Regions from separate parts of the Stutzerimonas sp. NM35 genome, predicted to be linked through region 1. Evidence: predicted binding sites of a transcription regulator. Region 1 holds the regulator's gene; the other holds the start of a gene.
The links. Region 1 encodes sigma-54, which starts transcription at its own class of promoters, with help from an activator protein. Its sites were predicted from a motif close to ANTGGCATNNANNTTGCTNT; they were not measured.
Positions count from the first base shown of each region.

Region 2: nirB (nitrite reductase large subunit NirB) is a predicted target of sigma-54. The motif match lies at 3,577-3,596, and genes of this name have one in related genera.

Region 1 covers NZ_CM137728.1:2,670,832-2,678,820, forward strand. The annotation lists gene lptC (LPS export ABC transporter periplasmic protein LptC) at 1-240, shown strand, start outside; gene lptA (lipopolysaccharide transport periplasmic protein LptA) at 227-790, shown strand; gene lptB (LPS export ABC transporter ATP-binding protein) at 790-1,515, shown strand; gene ACYCFC_RS12470 (RNA polymerase factor sigma-54) at 1,661-3,169, shown strand; gene hpf (ribosome hibernation-promoting factor, HPF/YfiA family) at 3,265-3,573, shown strand; gene ptsN (PTS IIA-like nitrogen regulatory protein PtsN) at 3,577-4,041, shown strand; gene rapZ (RNase adapter RapZ) at 4,171-5,028, shown strand; gene ACYCFC_RS12490 (HPr family phosphocarrier protein) at 5,037-5,309, shown strand; gene pmbA (metalloprotease PmbA) at 5,571-6,917, opposite strand; gene yjgA (ribosome biogenesis factor YjgA) at 7,023-7,544, shown strand; gene tldD (metalloprotease TldD) at 7,633-7,989, opposite strand, start outside.
Region 2 covers NZ_CM137728.1:1,025,072-1,033,060, forward strand. The annotation lists gene ACYCFC_RS04935 (formate/nitrite transporter family protein) at 1-462, opposite strand, end outside; gene nirD (nitrite reductase small subunit NirD) at 524-901, opposite strand; gene nirB (nitrite reductase large subunit NirB) at 901-3,459, opposite strand; gene ACYCFC_RS04950 (glycosyltransferase family 2 protein) at 3,680-4,915, shown strand; gene ACYCFC_RS04955 (NAD(P)-dependent oxidoreductase) at 5,025-6,182, shown strand; gene ACYCFC_RS04960 (hypothetical protein) at 6,207-6,422, opposite strand; gene ACYCFC_RS04965 (hypothetical protein) at 6,487-7,560, opposite strand; gene ACYCFC_RS04970 (acyl carrier protein) at 7,564-7,812, opposite strand; gene ACYCFC_RS04975 (HAD-IIIC family phosphatase) at 7,809-7,989, opposite strand, start outside.

The sequences.
Region 1 (7,989 bases):
GAGGACGTCGAGCTGATCGACAACGTCCGGATCGAGCGCACCGACGCCAAGGGCCGCCCGACCATCCTCACCACCAGCCGGATGACGGTACTCCCCGACAAGGATTATGCCGAGACCCGCCAACCCGTTAGAATCGTCGCCGCAAACGGCGTGACCACCGCCACGGGCATGAAAGCGTATCTGAATGAAGGCAGGATGCTCCTGCTATCCAACGTAAGAGGCCAGCATGAGCTGCGTTAAGACTTTCCCATTTCTGCTCGGCTTGAGCATTTTCCTGCTCGGCAGCAACGCCCACGCCCTTCCTGAAGATCGCAACCAGCCGATCCGCATCCAGGCAGATACCGCCGAACTGGACGACCGCCAAGGCGTCGCGGTGTATCGCGGCGACGTGGTCATCACCCAAGGCACGATGAAGATCACCGGCGATACGGTGACCATCACCCAGGACGCCAACGGCGATGTCGAGGTCTTCACCTCCATCGGCAAACCGGCCTACTACGAGCAGAAGCCGGCGCTGGACAAGGAAATCGTCCAGGCTTACGGCCTGACCATCCAATATTTCGCCGCCAACGAACGCATCATCCTCATCGATCAGGCCAAGGTCATCCAGGAAGGCAACACCTTCGAGGGCGAGAAGATCGTCTATGACACCCAGCGCCAGATCGTCAACGCCGGTCGCGCCACCAACATCGACGTGACCAGCCCGCGCCCGCGCGTGGACATGGTCATCCAGCCGCGCAAGAAGGAAGCCTCCACCACAGAAGCACCGGCTGCGGAGCAGAGCGAGTAATGGCAACCCTCAAGGCCCAGCATCTGGCCAAAAGCTACAAGAGCCGCCAGGTGGTGCGCGACGTCAGCCTGTCCATCGAAAGCGGGCAGATCGTCGGCCTGCTCGGCCCCAACGGTGCCGGCAAGACCACCTGCTTCTACATGATCGTCGGACTGGTGAAAGCCGATCAGGGCCGCGTGCTGATCGACGAGCAGGATGTCACCCACCTGCCCATGCATGGTCGCGCACGTGCCGGTATCGGTTACCTGCCGCAGGAGGCCTCGATCTTCCGCAAGCTGTCGGTTGCCGACAACATCATGGCCATCCTCGAAACCCGCAAGGATCTGGATCGCAGCGGTCGTCAGCAGGCCCTCGAAGGGCTGCTGCAGGAATTCCACATCAGCCATATCCGTGACAGCCTCGGCATGAGCCTCTCCGGCGGCGAACGACGTCGCGTCGAAATCGCCCGCGCGCTGGCCACCGCGCCCAAGTTCATCCTGCTCGACGAGCCTTTCGCCGGCGTCGATCCGATCTCGGTCGGCGACATCAAGCAGATCATTCACCACCTCAAGGCCAAGGGCATCGGCGTGCTGATCACCGATCACAACGTCCGCGAGACGCTGGATATCTGCGAAACGGCCTACATCGTCAACGACGGCCAGCTGATCGCCGAAGGCGATGCACAGACCATCCTTGACAACCAGCTGGTCAAGGAAGTCTATCTGGGGCATGAATTCCGCCTGTAGTTCGGCCTTTCGCTCGACAGGACCATTCAGGGCTAGCCAACCGCTTCCTCTTCAGGCATATAATTTGCTTACACCGGCGCGGCAGCGCCAGCGAAGTCGGAACAGGCGCGGTTGCGCCGGCACACAAGGTTCGAAGTCCTCTGCAATGAAAGCATCGCTAGTCCTGAAGATGGGCCAGCAGCTGACGATGACACCGCAGCTGCAACAAGCCATACGACTGCTCCAGCTCTCGACCCTCGACCTCCAGCAGGAGATCCAGGAAGCGCTGGACTCCAATCCCATGCTCGAACGCGAAGAAGACGGGGACGACTTCGACAATCCCGATCCGATGGCCGAGTCACTCGACAAGAAAACCGAGAACACCCCAGCCGAGCACGGCAGCCCGGACAGCCAGTACGAAGAACCCATCAATACGGTGGAAAATTTCGAGGAAGGCGATTGGGGCGAGCGCATTCCCAACGAGCTGCCGGTAGACACCGCCTGGGAAGACATCTACCAGACCAGCGCCAGCAGCCTGCCCAGCAATGATGACGACGAATGGGACTTCACCACCCGCACCTCATCGGGCGAGAGCCTGCAGACCCATCTGCTCTGGCAACTCAACCTGGCACCGATGAGCGACACCGACCGACTCATCGCCACCACCCTGATCGACTGCATCAACCCCCAGGGCTACCTGGATGAGAGCCTCGAAGAAGTGCTGGAGTCCTTCGATCCCGAACTGGAGATCGAGCTCGACGAAATCGAGGTGGTGCTGCACCGCATCCAGCAATTCGAGCCCGCCGGCATAGGCGCACGCGACCTGCGCGAGTGCCTGCTGCTGCAATTGCGCCAGTTACCCGAGCACACCGCCTGGCTGAGCGAAGCCACGCGCCTGGTTGGCGAGCATCTGGACCTGCTCGGCAGCCGCGACTACAGCCTGCTGCTGCGGCGCATGAAGCTCAAGGAAGACGAACTGCGCCAGGTCATCGACCTGATCCAGTCACTCAACCCGCGCCCCGGCTCGCAGATCGAAACGAGCGAACCGGAATACATCGTTCCCGACGTGATCGTGCGCAAAGACAACAACCGCTGGCTGGTCGAACTGAACCAGGACGCGATGCCGCGCCTGCGGGTGAACGCCCAGTATGCAGGCTTCGTCAAGCGCGCCGACTCCAGCGCCGACAACACCTTCATGCGCAATCAGCTGCAGGAAGCACGCTGGTTCATCAAGAGCCTGCTCAGCCGCAACGAGACACTGATGAAGGTCGCCACCCAGATCGTCGAACACCAGCGCGGCTTTCTCGAGCACGGTGACGAGGCAATGAAGCCGCTGGTTTTGCACGACATTGCCGAAGTGGTGGGCATGCATGAATCGACCATCTCCCGCGTCACCACCCAGAAATACATGCATACGCCGCGTGGCATCTACGAGCTGAAATACTTTTTCTCGAGTCACGTCAGCACCGCCGAAGGAGGCGAGTGCTCATCCACCGCCATTCGCGCGATCATCAAGAAGCTGGTGGCGGCGGAAAACCCCAAAAAGCCATTGAGTGACAGCAAGATCGCTGGTCTACTTGAAGAGCAGGGTATTCAGGTGGCACGCCGAACCGTCGCCAAATACCGGGAATCCTTGGGCATTGCGCCATCCAGCGAGCGCAAGCGATTGTTGTAAAGACAGGTTTGCTAGAAACCAGGCGACCTGGCCGATTTCTTCCGGTGACGGGCTCCAGGCCCGTCAATTCGCCCGAAGCAACAAGGAGAAGCAGTATGCAAGTCAAGATCACCGGCCTTCATCTGGAAGTAACCGAAGCACTGCGTGACTATATCGATGAGAAACTGCAGCGGCTGGAAAGGCATTTCGATCGCATCATCGATATCCAGGTCGTTCTGCAGGTTGAAAAACTGAAGCAGAAAGCCGAAGCCACCATGCATATCGCTGGTCGCGAAGTAGTCGCCAATGCCGAACACGAAGACATGTACGCTGCGATAGACCTGCTCGCCGACAAGCTCGACCGACAGTTGATCAAGCACAAAGAGAAACAACTCGACCATAACCAGGGTGCCGTGGCTCGCTGACCCATGATCCGACTCGAAAACATCCTCGCCCCCGGACGTTCACTCGTGAACGTACCGGGCGGCAGCAAGAAACGCGTCCTGGAACAGATCGCCAAGGTGATCGGCCAGGACCTTCCCGATCTCGACACACAGAATATTTTCGAAAGCTTCGTTGCACGCGAAAAGCTCGGCTCCACCGGTTTCGGCAATGGCATCGCCATACCGCACTGCCGGATGCCCGGCTGCACGACGCCGCTCAGTGCGGTGCTGCGACTCGACGCGCCGGTGGATTTCGATGCCATCGATGGCGCCCCGGTCGATCTGCTGTTCGTGCTTCTGGTACCGGAAGCCGCGACCGACGAGCACCTCGAACTGCTTCGCCAGATTGCCAGCATGCTGGACCAGGAAGAAGTCCGTGAGCGGCTGCGCAACGTCGCAACCGGCCAGGAGCTGTATCAGGCAGTGGTCGATATCCAGCACGGCCACTAAACAGGCCGGATGACCCGCAACCAGGGAGCGAGACGTGTCCGCAATCAGTCCCTCACGAATTTCGCGCCACTGCTGCCAGCAGCAAGGTTCGCAACGCCGATGCCCAACACTGTTGGATACTTCGCTGCCATGCGCCTGATCATTGTCAGCGGGCGCTCCGGTTCAGGTAAAAGCACGGCTCTCGACGTTCTCGAAGACAATGGCTTCTATTGCATCGACAACCTCCCTGCCGGGCTGCTGCCGGAGCTGGCGGAAAAAGCCCTGTTGCATACCGAACTGCTGCAACCGCAGGTGGCGGTCTCCATCGACGCACGCAATCTGCCGAGTCAACTCAAGCGCTTTCCTGAGCTACTAGAGGAGGCCCGCGCCCGGCATATCCAGTGTGACGTGCTCTACCTGGACGCAGCCGACGAGACGCTGCTCAAGCGCTTCTCGGAAACACGCCGACGACACCCCCTGACCAATGAGAAACGCTCCCTGGCCGAAGCCATACGTGATGAAGAATTATTGCTGGCGCCGATCATCGATCAGGCCGATCTGAAAATCGACACCACCAACCTCAATCTTTACCAGCTGCGCGATTCGCTGAAGCTGCGCCTGCTGAACAAGCCGGAGCCCGGCACCGCCTTCCTCTTCGAGTCCTTCGGATTCAAGCGTGGCATGCCGGTGGACGCCGATCTGGTCTTCGATGTCCGCTGCCTGCCAAACCCTTACTGGAGAGCTGAGCTGCGGGACTTTTCGGGACTGGATCAATCCGTCATCGACTATCTGGACACCCAGGGCGATGTCGAAGAAATGTTTCAGGACATCTTCGGCTATCTGAACAAATGGCTCCCCCGATTCGCCGCCAGCAACCGCGCCTATGTCACAGTAGCCATTGGCTGTACGGGCGGCCATCATCGCTCGGTCTACCTGGCCGAACGGCTTTGCCGGGCATTGCGCGAGCCCTTGAAAAACGTCCAGGTCCGCCACCGCGACCTGGCCTAGGAACCGACATGCCCTCCTGCGAAATCACCATCATCAACAAGCTGGGCCTGCATGCCCGCGCGGCAGCCAAGTTCGTCGGCGTCGCCAACCAGTTTCCCTGCGATATCCGCGTCGGGCACGGGCCGGCCAGCCTGATCAACGGCAAAAGCATCATGGCCGTGATGATGCTCGCCGCCAGCAAGGGCACCAATCTGCACCTGCAGACCGAAGGCCAGCAGGAAGAAGAAGCCCTCAAGGCCCTGATTGCCCTGATCGAGGACTACTTCGAAGAAGGGGAGTAAAGGCGGTTGCAAGAATGTAGGTCGAATTAGCCGAAGGCGTAATCCGACGATTCACAGGCCCAATCCGGTTATCCGACATAACAGCTCAGCATCTATCGCGCCTGATCGTCCGCTCGTCGGGTCGGTGAAGCGTGACCCGACCTACAGCTGGAAGTCAAAAGCCGGTAACGGCGCTGGAGGCTGGACGAAGAAAAGCCGCTGCCAGCTTCAGTAGCTTGCGTCCAGCTTTCCAGCCTCAAGCGCTTTTATCGGCTTTCCGCCTTACCGCCCCGCCACCTTCATCCGCTCGATCAGCACCGACCCGGTGCGAATGCTGCTGCGCGTCTCGGTATCGCAACCCACCGCGACGATCTGCCTGAACATGTCGCGCAGGTTGCCGGCGATGGTCACTTCCTGGACCGGGAACTGGATTTCGCCGTTTTCCACCCAGAAGCCACCCGCGCCACGCGAGTAGTCGCCAGTCACCAGATTCAGCCCCTGCCCCATCAGCTCCGTGACCAGCAAGCCACGCCCCATCCGGCGGACCAGGGCTGCCTGGTCTTCATCACCGTGACTGACGAACAGGTTGTGCACGCCGCCGGCATTGGCCGTGCTGGGCATGCCCAGCTTGCGCCCTGAATAGGTACCCAACACGTAGGACACGAGCTTGCCGTTCTCGACGAAAGGCTTGGCGTAGGTTGCCAGACCATCGCCGTCATAGGCCGCGCTGGCCAGCCCCCGCGGCAGATGCGGACGCTCATCCAGGCTCAGCCACTCAGGAAACAGCGTTTGCCCCAGCGCGCCTTCCAGATAGGACGACTTGCGATAGAGATTCGCGCCGGAAATGGCGGAGAGAAAGTGGCCGAACAGACCGGTCGCCAGCTCCGACGAAAACAGCACCGGTACATCGCAGGTCGGCACGGGACGGGCGCCCAGGCGCCGTACGGCACGCTCGGCAGCACGCCGGCCAATCGCCTCCGGGGCCGCCAGTTCGCTGGCGATACGGCTGACGTCATAGTGATAGTCGCGCTGCATCTGCCCTTCGGACTCGGCGATCATCACACAGCTCAGGCTGTGTCGGCTGCTGCAATGAGCGCCGATAAAGCCGTTGCTGTTGCCATAGCCACGACAGCCCCGGTGGGTGCTCAACGTGGTCCCGTCGGCATTGAGAATGCGCTTGTCCGCAGCGAAGGCGGCGGCTTCGCAGCCGAGCGCCAACTCCACGGCCTCGTCCGGAGAAATGTCCCAAGGGTGATACAGGTCCAGGTCAGCCACCTCCGTGGCCATCAGGGCCGGATCGGCAAGTCCGGCGAATTCATCTTCCGAAGCGTGCCTGGCGATCGCCAGGGCTGCCGCCACGGTTTCCCGAATCGCATCCCCGCCGCTGCCGGTGGTGCTCGCCGAACCCTTGCGCTGGCCGACATAGAGTGTGATGCCGAAACCCTGATCGCGATTGAATTCGACGGTTTCGACTTCGCGCCGGCGAACACTCGTCGACAGCCCCTGTTCCATCGAGACGGATACTTCGCAGGCGCTGGCGCCCTGCCGGCCCGCTTCCTCGATGATGCGCGCAACCTGTTCGCGCAATGCCGGCAATGCCTGCGGGCCGATCCCCTCAACTTCACTCATAACGCACTCCACACCACTGATTCGTTCAAGACGCGCCCGCCGAGCCGACTGCGCCCGTATCAAGGCTACTGTTATCATGGCGACATCTCCTACTGGACCTGCCCCATGTCTGATATTTCCGATCTCGATGGCTTCGAGGAAAAAAGCAAAACCCAGGTCAAGCGTGAACTGCATGCGCTGCAGGACCTCGGCGCGCGCCTCACCACGCTCAAGCCCGACGTCCTCGACCGCCTACCGCTGACCGATGCCCTGCGCAAGGCGCTGGCCGATGCTCCGAAACACACGGCGCACATCGCGCAAAAGCGCCATCTGCAATACATCGGCAAGCTCATGCGCGCCCAGGATGTCGAAGCCATATTGGCTCTGGTCGATCAGCTCGACGCCTCCACCCGCCAGTACAACGAACGCTTCCATGCACTGGAACGCTGGCGTGACCGCCTGATTGCCGGCAACGATGAAACCCTGGAAACCTTCGTCCTCGACTACCCCGAAACCGACCGTCAGCATCTGCGCAGCCTGATCCGCCATGCCCAGCACGAAGCGGCCCGCAACAAACCACCGGCCGCCAGTCGCAAAATCTTCAAATACATCCGGGAGCTGGACGAAACCCAGCGTGGCCTGCGTTAAAAGCGAAAAGCCGACAAAAACGCTAGAAGCTTGAGGCTGGACGTAAAGCCACTCGCCTTCGTACAGCCTCCAGCGCTCTTGTCGGTCTTCAGGCTCCGGTTCCCCCCACCGTAATCCCGTCGATCTTCAGCGTCGGCTGACCGACCCCGACCGGCACCGACTGGCCATCCTTGCCGCAGGTGCCGACACCGCTGTCCAGTTCCAGGTCGGTGCCGACCATCGATACCTTGTTCATCACCTCCGGGCCGTTGCCGATCAGGGTCGCGCCCTTCACCGGCGCGGTAATCCTGCCGTCTTCGATCAGGTAGGCCTCGCTGGTGGAGAAGACGAACTTGCCGCTGGTGATATCCACCTGGCCACCGCCGAGGCTGGCGCAATAGATGCCCTTCTTCACCGAACGGATGATTTCCTCCGGATCGCTCGCACCGGCCAGCATGTAGGTATT
Region 2 (7,989 bases), 1.6 Mb from region 1:
CGCATAACCCAGGGTGCGGGCCTCACCAATGGTGGAAATCTTCTCGCCAACCGCGCCAGGCTCGCTCATGAAGCCCGTGGTGAAGACGAAGGCCATCATGAACGCCACCGTCAGCGCGCCGGCGAAGTTGCCGAGAAATACCAGCCCCCAGTTGCGCAGCACGCCGTTCACGGTCACACCCGGTCGCCTGTCCAGCAGCGCCAGCGGTGTCAGCACGAACACTCCGGTGAGCAGATCGAAGCCCATCAGGTACAGCATGATGAAGCCCACCGGAAAGAGCATGGCGCCTACCAGTGGCGAGCCGGTCTGTACTGAAACGGTTACAGCGAAAACGGCGGCCAGGGCGAGGATCGCACCGGCCATGAACGCACGAATCAGCGTGTCTCTCGTGGACATGAATATCTTCGACTCGCCAGCATCCACCATCTTGGTGACGAATTCCGCAGGAATGATATAGGACATGGTCTGGTTCTCTGTAAGGTCAGGCAGGGCGTAGGGTTCGGGCAGCGGCGTGCCGTTCAGCTCAGGCGGTGGCGATTTCCACCGCATCGCCATTCAGGCGCGCCGGCCAGACCCGCAGGTGCTGTTCGGGATGTTCCAGGCAGCGCCCGTCGGCGAGGCGAAAGTGCTGCTTGTACAGTGGCGAGGCGATCACCAGGTCGCCCTTGAGCTGGCCGACGATGCCGCGCCCGATGACGTTGGCGCCGGATCTGGGATCGCGGTTCTCGACGGCGAACACCTGCTCGCCGGTTTCGCCCTCGGGCAGATGGATCAGTGCGACCTGCCGGCCATCCAGCCAGGCGACCACGCCGGAATGGGCGACCAGATCGCGACGGCTGCACAGGGCACGCCAGTGGGCGGGTTCGACGGATGACAGGCGCAGGGCATTGGACGGGCTCATCAGAGCATCTCCTCGGTGACGGGAATCAGGTGGAGTTCGTTGGCGCGGGCCGGTCGACGCTGGCCGCGCTCCTTGACGAAGTGGATATCGGGGTCGCCGCGTCGGTCGTTGACGAAGGTGCGGAAGCGCTTGAGCTTCTCCGGGTCCTTGAGGGCGTTGGCCCATTCGCACTCGTAGCGGTCGACGACGTGCTGCATCTGCGCTTCCAGTTCGGCGGCGAGATTCAGGCTGTCATCCAGGATGACCTCCTTCAGATAGCCGAGACCGCCTTCCAGCGATTCACGCCAGACCGAGGTGCGCTGCAGCCTGTCGGCGGTGCGGATGTAGAACATCAGGAAACGGTCGATGGTGCGCACCAGCGTCTCGTCGTCCAGATCGGTGGCGAACAGTTCGGCGTGGCGCGGGCGCATGCCGCCGTTGCCGGCCACGTAGAGGTTCCAGCCGTTCTCGGTGGCGATCACGCCGATGTCCTTGCTCTGCGCCTCGGCGCATTCGCGGGTGCAGCCGGAGACGCCGAACTTGATCTTGTGCGGCGCGCGCAGGCCCTTGTAGCGATCTTCCAGGCGCAGCGCCATGGCGACGCTGTCCTGCACGCCGTAGCGGCACCAGGTGCTGCCCACGCAGGATTTCACCGTGCGCAGCGATTTGCCGTAGGCGTGGCCGGTCTCGAAGCCGGCCTCGATCAGATCGCTCCAGATGTCCGGCAACTCATGCAGCTGGGCGCCGAACAGGTCGATGCGCTGGCCGCCGGTGATCTTGGTATAGAGGTCGTATTTCTTCGCCACCGCGCCCAGCGCGATCAGCCTGTCCGGAGTGATCTCGCCACCGGCGATGCGCGGCACCACCGAGTAGGTGCCGTTCTTCTGCATGTTGGCCATGAAGGTGTCGTTGGTGTCCTGCAGCGCGACCAGTTGCGGATCGGTGATCGGCTGGTTCCAGCAGGACGCCAGGATCGAGCCCACCGCCGGCTTGCAGATATCGCAGCCGATGGCGCCACGTCCATGGCGTGCCAGCAGCGTTGTGAAATCGCGGATGCCCTCGACGCGGACGATGTCGAACAGCGCCTGGCGGGTATGGGCGAAGTGCTCGCACAGGCTCTTGTCCACCTCGACGCCGCGTGCGGCCAGTTCGTGCTCGAAGACCTGCTTGAGCAGTGCGCTGCAACCGCCGCAACCGGTGCCGGCCTTGGTGATGGCCTTCAGCTCGCCGAGATCGCTGATGCCGGCCTCGACCTGGCAGCACACCGCGCCCTTGCTGACGTTGTGGCAGGAGCAGATGGTCGCGCTGTCCGGCAACGCACCGGCGCCCAGGGTTGGCGCGCCGCCCGATTGCGGCAGGATCAGGCTGGACGGCTCGTCCGGCAGCCTGATGCCGTTCTGCGCGTATTGCAGCAGCGTGTCGTAGTAGCTGTTGTCGCCCACCAGCACCGCGCCGATGACGTGCTTGCCATCCGGTGAGACCACCAGGCGCCGGTAGCTGGCGTTCGCTTCGTCGATGAACCGGTAGCTTCTCGAGCCCGGCGTGGCTCCATGGGCGTCGCCGATAGAGCCGACGTCGACTCCGAGCAGTTTGAGCTTGGTGGACATGTCGGCGCCGGTGAAGGCCTCATGGGGCTCGCCAGCCAACTGCGCGGCCACGGTGCGTGCCATGCCGTAACCCGGCGCCACCAGGCCAAACACGCTGCCGTTCCAGGCGGCACATTCACCGATGGCGAAGATCGCCGGATCGCTGCTACGACAAGCGTTGTCGATCACGATACCGCCGCGTGGCCCGAGTGCGAGCGCGGCCTGCCGGCCAAGCGCATCCTGTGGACGGATGCCGGCGGAGAACACCACCAGATCGGTTTCCAGAAACTCGCCATCGTCGAAGATCAGGCGCCAGGCGAAATCCGCACCGGGAATGATCGCCTGGGTGGCCCGCGACAGATGCACGCCGACGTCGAGGGCCTCGATCCGCGCCTTGAGCGCCTCGCCACCTTCGGCGTCGAGCTGCACCGGCATCAGGCGTGATGCGAACTCCACCACATGGGCTTCCAGGCCCAGGGATTTCAGCGCATTGGCGGCTTCCAGGCCAAGCAGCCCACCGCCGATCACCACGCCGCGCCGGGCACCGACCGCTGCCACGCGGATCTGGTCCAGATCATCCAGCGTGCGGTAGAGCAGTTGCGCATTGCCCTCCGCACCGGCAATCGATGGCACGAAGGGATAGGAGCCGGTCGCCAGGATCAGCCGGTCGTAAGGCTGGCGACCCTGCGTCGTGAGGATCTCCTGCCGGGCGCGATCAATTTCCAGTACCTGCACGCCCAAGTGCAGCTGCACGCTGTGGTCGGCGTACCAGCCCGCATCGCACAGCGCCAGGGCATCGGCATCGCGCCCGCCGAAGTACTCGGAAAGGTGCACCCGGTCGTAAGCGCGCTGATGCTCTTCGCCGAACACATGAATCTGGTAGCGCTCCAGCGCATCGCGTGCGATCAGCTGTTCAACGCAGTGATGGCCAACCATGCCGTTGCCGACGATGACCAGTGTTTCGCTCTTGAGCGGGAGAACGCTTGCATGCATGACGTGTTCCTCAGTCGAAGCCGTTCCGGACGCCGTCAGCGCGAGGTGACGCCTTGATGAATGCTGCTGGCAGTCCGGGCAGTGCTGCCGGATCGCTCGGCAGGCGTTGTGACTGAGAATGCATCTTGTATGCCAGGGCCGCGAAAGCTGCCGGCAGCCTTGCTTCAGGCCAGCTGTGGCGGGCCTTGGGGGCGTGGACGGGGCGATATGCCAGCAGCGTTTGGCCTGGCTGATCGCCGTGCCAAATGGGTGCGATTACCAACCGTCGGACTCTTTTCAGGGCGAAAAGGTGAAATGTTTCAGGATTTGTCTTCTGCTGCTTGAACCCTGTTCCGCTTTCCCGGTCGGAGCAGAGCGCTATGCCAAACAGCCACCTGTCATCTCGGTCAGAGAGCGAGCCATGGAACAGATATACGCAGTCGTACTGTCGTACAAACGCAAGGATTTGCTCAAACGCTGTCTGGAGAGCATCAACGCCCAGAGCCGCCCCTGTGACGGCATCATCGTGGTTGACAATGCCAGCGGTGACGGGACGCTGGAGATGCTTCTGCAACTTCAGCTACCCACGCTCAGGGTCTACGAGTTGTCGCACAACACCGGCGCATCGGGTGGTTTCAGCGCCGGGTTCCGCATTGCCTACCAGCTGGGCGCCGATTTCGTCTGGATGATGGACGATGACGTCATACCCGAACCGGACGCCCTGCAGCGGCTTGTCGAAGCCGCCGAAACGCTTGATGCCCAGGATCAGCCCCATTCCTTCCTGCTTTCCACTGCCTATACCGAGGACGGGTTGCTGACCAACGTGCCAAATGTCGATGCGCGCAGCAACGCCATCGATTATGAAAACTGGCCGGCCCTGCTGCGGTTCGGCGTGATTCCGGTGCGTCCGGCAACCTTCGTCTCGATCCTGGTGCCCCGCCTGTCACTGCAACGCTACGGCCTGCCGCTCGCGCCGATGTTCATGTGGGGCGACGATACCGAGTTCACCCTGCGCATCAGCCAGCAGACGCCTGGCTATCTGGTGGCCGCGAGCAGGGTGCTGCACCTGCGGCGGGTCAGCGGCTCGATCGATATCCGCCGTGAAACCGACCCGCAGCGGATTGCACTGCACCGGCACTTCATCCGCAACGAGCTGTTCATTGCCCGCCGCTACCATCGTTGGCGCCGTGTGCCGGTGCTGGCTGTTTCGCGCCTGGGCCTGGTGGCCCGCCTGTTTTGGCATGGCCAGTTCATCAAGGCCCGAATGGTGCTGGCCGGCCTGCTGGAAGCGTTCAATTTCTCGCCTGTGGTGGAAGCGGCCGATGCACCTGTCGAGACGCTCGGCGTAACCGTGCGCCAATGGTGTCTGGGGCAGGCGGGCGGCGGGCGAGAAGAGACATTGGCGGTTCAGGATGATCTTCGACTTTGTTGCTCGGCGAGAACGGTTACAGGGCTCACGGACACCTGTACGGATTGATGGCTTTACGCAAACTTTTTCAAATTGTGACGGTCCGACCTAGGGTCGACAAAAAAGGACTTTCAAGATGACCACAACCCTGAAAAGAGTAGGAGTTTCCGGCACAGGCATGATTTCGCGTTGCTTCGTTCGCCTGATCATGCAGCACTATCCAGATCTGCGGATAACCCGTGTCCTCACGCGCCGGGGCATCGATGCGATCGATGATTTTCCGCTCAGGGAGGCGCTGACCAACTCCATTGATGACCTTGTCGAGCACTCTGATCTTATCGTCGAGTGTTCCGGCGATGTGTTTTTCGGTACGCAGGTCATCGAACGCGCTTTCGAAGCCGGCTTGCCGGTCGTCACCGTGAACGCTGAGTTGCAGGTCACCACGGGTTCCTGGCTGGCAGGCAAGGGGCTGCTCACCGAAGCGGAGGGCGATCAGCCAGGCTCGCTTGCCGCTCTGCACGAAGATGCCGTGCAGATGGGCTTCAAACCGCTCGTGTACGGCAACATGAAGGGCTTTCTCAACCACAACCCCAGCCGGGAAGACATGGCTTACTGGTCGAAGCGGCAGGGGATCAGCATCGATCAGACCACCTCGTTCACCGATGGCACCAAGGTGCAGATCGAGCAGGTGGTGGTGGGCAACGGCTTTGGCGCGAGCATTTCCCGGCCTGGGCTGGAGGGCCTGGCCTCGACCGACCTCAACCGCAGCGCCAGTGTGCTTGGGTTGATCGCGGAAAATCTCGGTCAGCCGATAGTGGATTACGTCATACCCAGCGGTTATCCGGCGGGAGGTGTCTTTCTGGTCTGTCGTCACGATGAAGCCCAGGCTCCGGCCATCGAGTATTTCAAGTTGGGTCCCGGCCCGTACTACGTGCTGTCGCGGCCCTTCCATCTCTGTTCCCTGGAGGTCGGCAAGACGGTACGCAGGGTGCTGGCCGGTGGTGGAGTGTTGCTGAACAACTCGACGAAACCGACGCTGGGTGTCGCGGCCATGGCCAAGCACGAGATGAAGCCCGGCGAGATCATCATGCGCGGCATTGGTGGTTTCGATGTGCGCGGCGAAGCGATACGCCTCGCTGACGAACCTGAGCACGTGCCTATCGGCCTGTTGCGCAATACCGTGCTCAAGCGTGCGCTCGAACCTGGCCAGATGATCACCTTCGATGACATCGAGCTTCAGCCGAGCCGCGTGCTGGATATCATTCTCCAGCAGCGTCAGGACGCGGGCAGGGCAGATGCTCTCGCAGTCAACAACTATGCCAGGGCGACACTGTAAGTGCCTGCCTGAGCATCTACGGAATCAAGAGGTTGCCAGCTCTTGCGTGCTGGCGCCTGTTTCGCTGCCGGCACTCACCGCATTCCAGACATCCTGCACTATCCGAACCACTGCGCCGCCGAAGCAGTTCGCTTCGGACAAGGCCTCCTGCTCGTTTTCGAATATCGCCAGTACGCTGCCGTATGGGTAGACGACTCCCCATCGCTCGGCCCCAGTAACTGCAGTCTTTGTAGTGTCCATCTGATTTTCTTCCCTGGAACTGTTGCGAGATATGACGGAATACAGTCACTTAGATAGCACGGCGTCAAAGCGCCGGCAATCGCCGTTCAGCGGAGGATCTGTGCAGGGCTGCAGCAGTCGGACCGGGCGCGCTTTTACGCAACTGTTCGGCCAGTGCCCTGGTGAATTCCTGTGCGGCTGACCAGCGTAGATGTACCGCATCGACGAAGGCATTCTCCGGCGTGTTCCAGTCCTTGTCGGCGTTCCAGTAGGTGCCGCCAGTCGTGGCCAGGGCACCGGCGATACGCCTGTCGAAATCGGCAAGGAAGGCGCCGTCCGGGTCGTACTTTTCTTTCCACTCAGGGTGCAGCGGGGTGGAAACGACCATCAGCGTGCGGCCTTCGTGTTGCAGTCGTGCGCTCATTTCCAGCAGCGCATCGAAGCAGTTGCGGTCCAGCGCATCCGGGCGGCCATACATCAGGTGGCGGGTGTTGTCGGTCCGCAACGGGCCGTCGCCGAAGCGATTGAACACCAGCGGGTCCCATTCGATCTGACCGGCGCGCTGCGCCTTTACGGTCAGGGCGTTGCGGGCGAGGGAGGCGGGTGCGAAATAGCGCATGTAGTAGCCCCAGTGCGATGCGCCCTCGTACACATAAGGGCTGACATGCTCGCGGTTGAATACCGCTGTCGGAGCCTTCCAGCAGCCGGCGAAATCCTGTGGATTGGCGATCATCACGACGCTGCGAATGCTCGGCTCGCGGTCGAGCAGCCAGTGGCCAACATAGGTCGACTGATTGGCGAACAGCCCGCAGAAAGCGCCGTTCATGGGCCGCAGGCGGGGCATGGCCTGGACCAGGGCGTTGCCATCCACATGCCGCCAGGCCACCGATGAGCCGATGACCAGAAGATTGGGCGAGTCAATCGGGTTGCCTCGCAGGAAGTTGAGTTTCTCGTCGACACAGAGATTGTTGGAGAACGCCGGTGGCGGCAGGTTGCCGGTTCGCTCCAGGCCGAACAGCGTCAGGCAGAACAGCCCCAGTGCGCCGAGCAGACCGGCAACCACGGACAGCAGATAGCGCGTGCGGACCCGGTCCGGTGCGCTGGCTGCCGCTTGCTCGCCGGTGTTGCCGGACCCGGATGCTTCGGCGGTGTAGGGCATGGTCTACCTTCCTGCGAGTCTGGCGCTGATGACCTGGGCGAAGTGACCGACGTTGCGCAGCGATTCCAGCTCCGCGGTGCGGAACTTGATGCCGAAGCGCTGTTCGGCGGCGACCGTGAGCATCACGTGGGTCTGGCTGTCCCAGCCCTCGATGTCATTGGCGGTCATTTCCGGAGTCAGCACGATGCTGTCGTCGTCGAACACGTCGTGAAAGACCGGGGTGAGTGCCTCGATTACGTCTGCTTCGGTCATGTCTTTACCTCGATGAAGTGGCGGGAGGAGCGGTTGGAACCGAGGGCGTAGCGCCAGAAGGTCGCGGCCTCGACGGGCGCCGGATGCTGGACGAAGCCCAGCCGTGGATAGTGTTCGGCGACCATGGCGTTGCGTTCGGTGGGCCGGTATTCGCCGATCAATGCACCGTAGCCCGCC